DNA from 2 places in the Thalassospira sp. MCCC 1A02491 genome. Region 1 is predicted to be linked to the other one. Evidence: riboswitches for the same ligand, from Rfam matches in the RefSeq annotation. Region 1 holds a riboswitch; the other holds the start of a gene.
The links. Region 1 has a riboswitch for cobalamin ahead of AUQ42_RS01970 (ABC transporter substrate-binding protein). Riboswitches for the same ligand answer to the same signal wherever they lie in the genome.
Positions count from the first base shown of each region.

Region 2: it holds a riboswitch for cobalamin, as region 1 does, so the genes downstream of both, AUQ42_RS11185 (DUF4198 domain-containing protein) here and AUQ42_RS01970 (ABC transporter substrate-binding protein) in region 1, are expected to answer to the same signal.

Region 1 is NZ_LPVX01000003.1:110,389-114,154, forward strand. Features, by position in the region: gene AUQ42_RS01965 (iron ABC transporter permease) at 1-250, opposite strand, end outside; gene AUQ42_RS01970 (ABC transporter substrate-binding protein) at 291-1,316, opposite strand; cobalamin riboswitch at 1,543-1,742, opposite strand; gene AUQ42_RS01975 (glucan biosynthesis protein) at 1,913-3,514, shown strand; gene AUQ42_RS01980 (AraC family transcriptional regulator) at 3,571-3,766, opposite strand, start outside.
Region 2 is NZ_LPVX01000029.1:312,314-316,079, forward strand. Features, by position in the region: gene AUQ42_RS11175 (cobalt ABC transporter permease) at 1-244, opposite strand, end outside; gene cbiM (cobalt transporter CbiM) at 237-911, opposite strand; gene AUQ42_RS11185 (DUF4198 domain-containing protein) at 929-1,726, opposite strand; cobalamin riboswitch at 1,898-2,091, opposite strand; gene AUQ42_RS11190 (DUF924 family protein) at 2,240-2,785, shown strand; gene AUQ42_RS11195 (glycosyl transferase family protein) at 2,849-3,766, opposite strand, start outside.

The DNA.
Region 1 (3,766 bases):
CACGCGAAATCCGGTAATTCCAGATGATCCCGGAATCGATTGGATCAATCTCATAGCCCGCCTGCCACAGATGATTGGCAATGGTTTGAAGAACCGTGCCAAGGGGAATGTGTGTTTCCCCCTTGGCAGCAGCGATTGCAACCACAGCGGCAAGCAGGATCAAAGCCGCCACGGCGGCACCGCTTCGCGCAAGATATGCCCGCCCCGCCCGCGATCGTGCGGGGGGCTGAGGGGGTGTTTTTTCAAACATTGAAGTCTCCGGGCATATCGAGCGCCATCGGGTTGGGCAATCAGTTCGAGGCACTCAGGCGTTCGACAGCCTGGGCAAGCGTTTCAATACCGTCAATCAGACGAATTGTCGGGTCCATCGATTGCGCATCCATCACAACGATATTGCCGTTTTTAACCGCTTTCATCTGGCGTGTAACCGGATCGGTTTTCAAAAAGTCCATTTTGACTTCCCAATCATCTGCCGGGAAACGGCGACGGCCCATTTTACCGATCACAATGATATCGGGATTGGCGCGCGCAATGGTTTCCCACCCCACGGTCGGCCATTCTTCGTCGCTGTCGATGATGTTTGTTACGCCAAGTTTTTCCGCGATATAGCCCGCGGCCCCGTTTTTGCCCGCGACGTAGGGATCGCTTTTAATCTCGGCACTGGAAAACCAGAAAACGGTCGAAACATTGCTGTTCCCGCTGGCATTGACCTGTGCCAGGGACCGGGCTTCACGATCTTTCAACCTGGCAATCAGGGCCGCGCCGCGATCCTCGATATCGAAAATCTGCGCAAGGTCGGAAATTTCCCGATAAATCAGGTCCATGGAGAAACGGTCATGGCGCACCCCGTCGCCCCCGCCGGCATTGTCCTTGCCGACACAATCGGCCGGTGCGGTATAGACCGGGATCGAAAGTTCATTGAACTGTTCGGTGGTGCCAACAATGCCCTTGGGACCGACATGCCATTGATACTGGGTGGCGACCAGTTGCGGTTTTTGCGCAACCACGGTTTCAAAGCCCGGATCATTATCAGCCAGACGCGGCACGGACGCATTCACATCCCTGAATTCATCCATGACCGGACCAAACCAGACCCCGGTGCCTTTGACCTTATCGGCCAGCCCCAGCGAATAGAGGATTTCTGTCGTGCTTTGTCCAAGCGACACAACCCGTTCGGGGGCCGCATCAAAGTGCAGCGTGCTGCCGCAATTTTCGATGGCAAGCGGATATTCCGTCGCAGCCGCAAACGGGGCCGAAATCATAAAACCGGCAGCAAACACCCCGACTGCCAGCGCATGTTTATAGTGACTGATCACTTTGACTTCCTTTCAAAGACATACCGGCAAGGGTCGGCAATTACCGGCCACTGCACAGCATATCGCAAATGTTATGTTATAACATAACACACACTTTACTATCGTCAAGGGACTGGCAAAAGTGTCGGGAAATGGCGGAAGATGTCAGGATCGGTATTCAGGCGCATTTACAAAAAACTGCCGGAAACCGCGACATATGCCGACATTCTCCGGGGCACCCCGCCCGGTCCGTCGCATTCATGTCGGCAGGTCTCCTGGCTCGCGGGTCAAAGCACTTTTCCTGGCCTTCCCGGGTTCATCCCAGTGGCATTGGTCAGAAAAACGCTCACCGCCTACAGTTGCGGGGGCAGCTTCGGTTGATGGGCACGCAGCCCAGATCGAATTCCCTTTATCCGATATCCGGATACCGACATCTGACCGTTAGATTAAAGCCCAAACCCGGTCAAGGAAATTGGCAGATGACCAGAGGCATTTACACAGGGGTCCATGCAGAAATTGCAGTCGACACGACCTTGAATTTGCCATGTTTCATCCCGATTACCTCCACACTGTCTGGTATGCTTGCCGACAAATGAAACCATTGGAACATGATGCACATGACGACTTCTGTTGAACGCAGACGCTTTTTGAAATCCATCGCGGCAGCCGGTCTTATCCTGCCGGGAATGTCGATCTATCAGCATGCATTGGCAGAAGTACCAGGGCTTGACCTTGGTGCGGGACAGCCGTTTGATTTTGCCGATCTGATTGCGCGTGCCAAATCGATGGCGCAGGCCGCCTATGAGCCGCCAGTCGCCCCCAACCCGGAAATTGTCGGGCGGATCGATTACGACACCCATGGCAAATTGCATTACAAACGCGACCATTCGCCGTTTTCCGATGGATCAGGCACCTATCCGGTGACGTTTTTCCATCTGGGCATGTATTTCGCCAAGCCCGTGCACATGTATCTTCTGGAAGACGGCACGGCACGCGAAGTCATCTATAAACCCGATTACTTTGACATGCCAGCCGACAGTATTGCCCGCCAGCTGCCCGAAAACAGCGGCTTTGCCGGGTTCCGCCTTCATGAAGAACTGTCGCGTGATGACTGGAAAACCCAGGACTGGGCGGCGTTTCTTGGCGCATCCTATTTCCGCGCCATCGGTGATGAAGGCCAGTATGGCCTGTCCGCGCGCGGGATTGCGGTCAATACCGCCACATCCCAACCCGAAGAATTCCCCGATTTCCGCCAGTTCTTTATCGAACCGGCCAAAAATGCCGAAGACCCGGTCACCATCTATGCGCTGCTTGATGGGCCAAGCATTACGGGCGCATACAAATTCCTGCTCTATCGCGGGCAGGGTGTGACGATGGATATCGAAAAACATCTGTTTGTCCGTCGCGATATCGAACGGCTTGGCATCGCGCCGCTGACCAGCATGTTCTGGTATTCCGAACAGAACAAATCATTCCGGTTTGACTGGCGCCCGGAAGTCCATGACAGCGATGGTCTGGAACTGTGGACCGGCAGTGGCGAACGCATCTGGCGACAGCTGAACAACCCCGAAACCATCCGCGCATCGGCCTTTGCCGATCATAATCCGCGCGGTTTTGGCCTGATGCAGCGTGACCGCGATGTGAAGAACTATCTTGATGGTGTGCGCTATCACCGTCGCCCCAGCCTGTGGGTCGAACCCCAGGAAGACTGGAATGACGGTGCCGTACAGTTGATCGAAATCCCGACCGACGATGAAATCCACGATAACATCGCGGCATTCTGGGTTCCGAACGCCCCGGCCAAAGCCGGAAACAGCTATCAGTTCAAATATCGCCTTCACTGGCAGGCCCATAACCCGTTCCCGGTTGCCGAACTGGCAAAGGCAACTTCGACCCGCATGGGACGCGGCGGCGAACCGGGCACCAACCGCCCGAAAGACGAGGTCAAGTTTTCTGTCGAATTCGAAGGCGATGTTCTTGGCACCCTTGCCTATGGCGAGTTCCCGGAAATCGTCGTATCGACATCGCGTGGTGAAATCACCCGCACCAAGATCGAACCGATCATGGATACCCGCATCTGGCGGGCGGCCTTTGACCTGAAAGTGGCCGGCACCGATCCGGTTGATCTGCGCATGTATCTCAAGCGCGGGGACGCCCCGCTCAGTGAAACCTGGATGTTCCAGCATCTGCCGGCATTGGGTAATCAGCATCAAGGCTGATCAAAACCCGGCAAGAATGATCAGGGGGCGGGCAACACCGCCCCCTGTTTTTTTATTTACGACGCCATGCCTTCGCCCGGGCGCGCTTGGCCCGATTGCCCAAGGATTGCCATGACATCGCGCATCGGTGGTGCACCAAACATGCGGGCATATTCGCGGCTGAACTGCGATGCGCTTTCATAGCCGACCGCATAGGCCGCACTGGCCGCGTCCTTCATTTCTGCGAGCATGATCTGACGCGCCGTCGTCAGG
Region 2 (3,766 bases), on a different contig from region 1:
CTTTCCGGCTTGGCGTATAGACAAAGAAACCGTCAGAATCCGTTCTGATTTCATCGATCTTGTTTCCCTGCTGGTCAAAAACTTCAACCAGCGTGTCCGCAGCCATATCGCCATTGGAAAACCCGATCTCCCCTTCGACAGCTGTGCCGCTTGGAAAAACCGATGCAATCACCTTATGGGCCTGGGCGGCCTGCATTCCGAACAGAAGGCCTGCCAGAAACACCCCAGTTGCAAGCTTAGCCATTGTTGGCCTCGTTCACCTGTTCGGCCAGGATCGCGGGGCTTTGTGCGTCATATCGGCTGATCTGGGCATCGGCGATCAGCAAGGCCGGTTTGACCTTCATGATCAGATAAACCGCTGCTGCAGACACCAGACCTTCGACCGCCATGATCGGAATATGGGCAAAGAAAACAAGCTTGGCCGCCGGTACAAACCCTTCCCCGCTCAGACCAAGGGAAATGGCCACGAACAAGGTGGTCAGCGCAATTGAAAGCGCACCGGCACACCCGCCCCAGATTGCCGCAAAGGTTGGATTGCTTCGCGACACCAATCCGCGAAACATGAAACCGGCAATCACCGCAGGAAATGCAATATTGACGGTATTGACCCCCAACACGGTCAAACCGCCAAATCCGAAAAAGATGGCCTGCAACAAAAGCCCGACAAAAAGTGCCGGGAATGCGGTCCAGCCAAGCACAAGCCCGGCCAGACCACTCATGATCAGATGCACGCTCGACGGACCGACCGGCACGTGGATCAGGGAGGCGACGAAGAACGTCGCCGATAACACCCCCGTCGCCGGAATTTTATCGATTGGCAGTTTGCGCAATCCAAGTCCAAGCCCCGCGACTGCAAGCACGCCACCGCCAATCAGCACCTCTGGGGCCAGTGCCCCGTCAACAATATGCATCTATTTTGTCCCCAAGCCTATTGCACATCATAGGCGCGAACCCACAGGACTGCATCCTGTGAAAGCTCTTTTCCCTGAAATTCTTTGTCCGGCCCACTGCCAAGAGCCGCAAAACCCCAAAATCCGGCCTTGGGGATCCCGAACGTGAAATACCCGTTGGCATCGGTAATCGCGACAATCGCCCCACCGGGCATCGGTCCTGCTGTCGGTTCCTTGGGCGCGTTGCGGTCCATATCGGGTTCGGCTGCCATATATTCGATTTCAACCTCGATCCTGGATACCGGTTCACCGTTGCTCAGCACCCGACCGGTAAAGGTCGAACCTGCGACAATGTTGGTCGGCCGGTTTAACGGCAGAATTTCGGTCACAAGTCCCTGTGCCTCCATCCAGTCGGTCGGGATTTCGTTGCGGTTCACATAGGACTTGGTGATCTGCTGAATGAAGATATCTTCGCTTTCTTCGTAATAGGGCTCGGGCACCACCACCATCACGTAATCGCCACTGCGCTTAAGGGTCAAAGTACCGTCATACGCCTTGGCGGTATTCTCCTTCCCTGTGAAGGTCACCTCAGAAAGTGTTGAAGATAAATCAATTTTATCACCGCGATGGATTGCGTAAAACGCCACCGGCTTTTTCATATCCATGACATGTCCGTTTTCGAACGGATGCCAGAATATCAGTTTCACCGGCAGTTCGCCGGGGGCGGTCACATTGACTTCCGGTGTATAGGCCAATTGAAAATGGGCATGCGCACTTTGTGACGCAAACGCGAAACAGGCACTTGCAATCGCAAGCTTGCCAAGAGTTTTAAACATGTAATCGTCTCTTTTCACGAACGATGCGCGTCAGAAAAGTTTCCCGACGCACAGAGTTAGGATCAAGAACGATAGGATGGCTGGAAGCAAGATACCGGTTTCACGACGAGACCGCCTTTTCCCTGCAACCTGACGCTCACCCCGGCGTCCAACAGTTCAGTACCGGACAAGCCGTGTCCGGCAGTCAAAGGCAGGTCTCCTGGCTCGTGGTTTCAAAAGCATTACGCCTTCCCGGTTTGTCACCAGTGGCATAGGTAATGCTCGGACCACTTACAGTTGCGGGGGCAGCCGTGGCATTGTCGTAACGCACCACGTTCCCTTTTAAGCCGATCCAATGGATCAACACCCAAGACGCGTTCATATTCCATGGGCGGCAAACACCTGTCAACTCTTTGCCCGCATCCGAACGGATTATCTTTTCGCGCCATTGCTTGACCTTCGCCCTTCCCCCGGCAAAGATCAGCAGACACATCGCACAATATTGCGATTGGCCTTACATGGGATGGGTTGGAAATGATGGCTCCTGAAACAGTCCTGGACTTCTGGTTCAAGGAACTCGAACAAAAGCAATGGTTTATCAAGGATACTGCACTTGACACCCACATTGCCGAACGATTTTCCGACATTCATGCCGCGGCCCTTGCCGGTGAACTTTTCACATGGCGCAACACCGCATCGGGGCGCCTTGCCGAAATCATCGTTCTGGATCAGTTTTCGCGCAACATGTATCGCGACACGCCGCAATCATTTGCTGCCGATCCGATCGCGCTTGTTCTTGCACAGGAAGCCGTATCCTTGGGCAAGGACAAGGAACTTGGATCACCAGAACAGCGGGCGTTTCTGTATATGCCCTATATGCATTCAGAATCCGAATTGATCCATGAAATTGCCATGACCCTGTTTGATCAGCCCGGGCTTGAACACAATTACGGCTTTGAAATCAAACACAAGAAAATCATCGACCGGTTCGGGCGTTATCCGCATCGCAATGACATTCTTGGCAGGACATCCACGCCAGAAGAAATCGCGTTTCTCAAAGAACCCGGCTCGTCATTCTAGAACGAAAAACGGGACGGCAATCCGTCCCGCTTTCATAAAATCATTCAATGCGAAAACGCGATATCAACCGATATCGCGATCGCGATTATCCCACCATCCCTGCACAAGGGCTTCGGCTTCGTCCATATAATCGGCTTTGCCCGCAAGGAATGCCGCCATCGCCGCACTACCCTTGATCCTGGCTTCGGCCGGGGCATCCTCGACCTCGCCGCGCCAAACAGCCAGAAAGTGCTTGAGAGTCACCGGGCTTTGATCGTCGATTTCTTTTTCGGTTTTTGGCAAAAGTGCCGGCCATCGGACGTCGCAAAGCTCGCCGTTATCAAGCATCCGAAGATCAACATGTTTGAACGGTGTGCGCTCTGCTTCGCCGCCCCCGCCCTTGATCACGCCAATTCGCGGCAGTTCAAGAAGCTTTCCGGTTTCACGATGCACATCCAGAAATGCCGGATGAAACACCCCCAGAAACGCGGCCCGTGCCTGCAACGGGTTCAGCAACCGCAACAGGGTATTCACCGGACTGCGCAGCCCCAAAAGCGACCGCAACCCGATCAGCTCCTGCAATTTCGGATGCATATGGCGCAGCGGCAGATAAGCAAACCCCTTTGCGGCAATATCCGAACGGGCTTCTTCGGCCGACATCGCGATCGGCAGCTTAAGCGCCTTGATCGCGGCCTCGGTTCCAAGACCATTGACCAGATGCGAGTTATAACCGTGCATCAGAACCGGAACACCGTTCTGCGATATCAAATGTGCCGACAATACAAACCACGGCAGACCACGGGTTCGACCAGCCGCATATGACGGCCAGTCAAGCATCGGGCGGCCCACCGGGTTGGTGTCCTGTCCATCATCCGCATCAAGCCTTGCGGCTTTGCGCACGGCTTCGATCATGCCTGCGAGTTCTTCCGGCGTTTCCGCCCGATAGCGCAGCATAAGCAAAAACGCGCCAAGCTGGATCGGCTCGACCTCATCGCGCAGGAT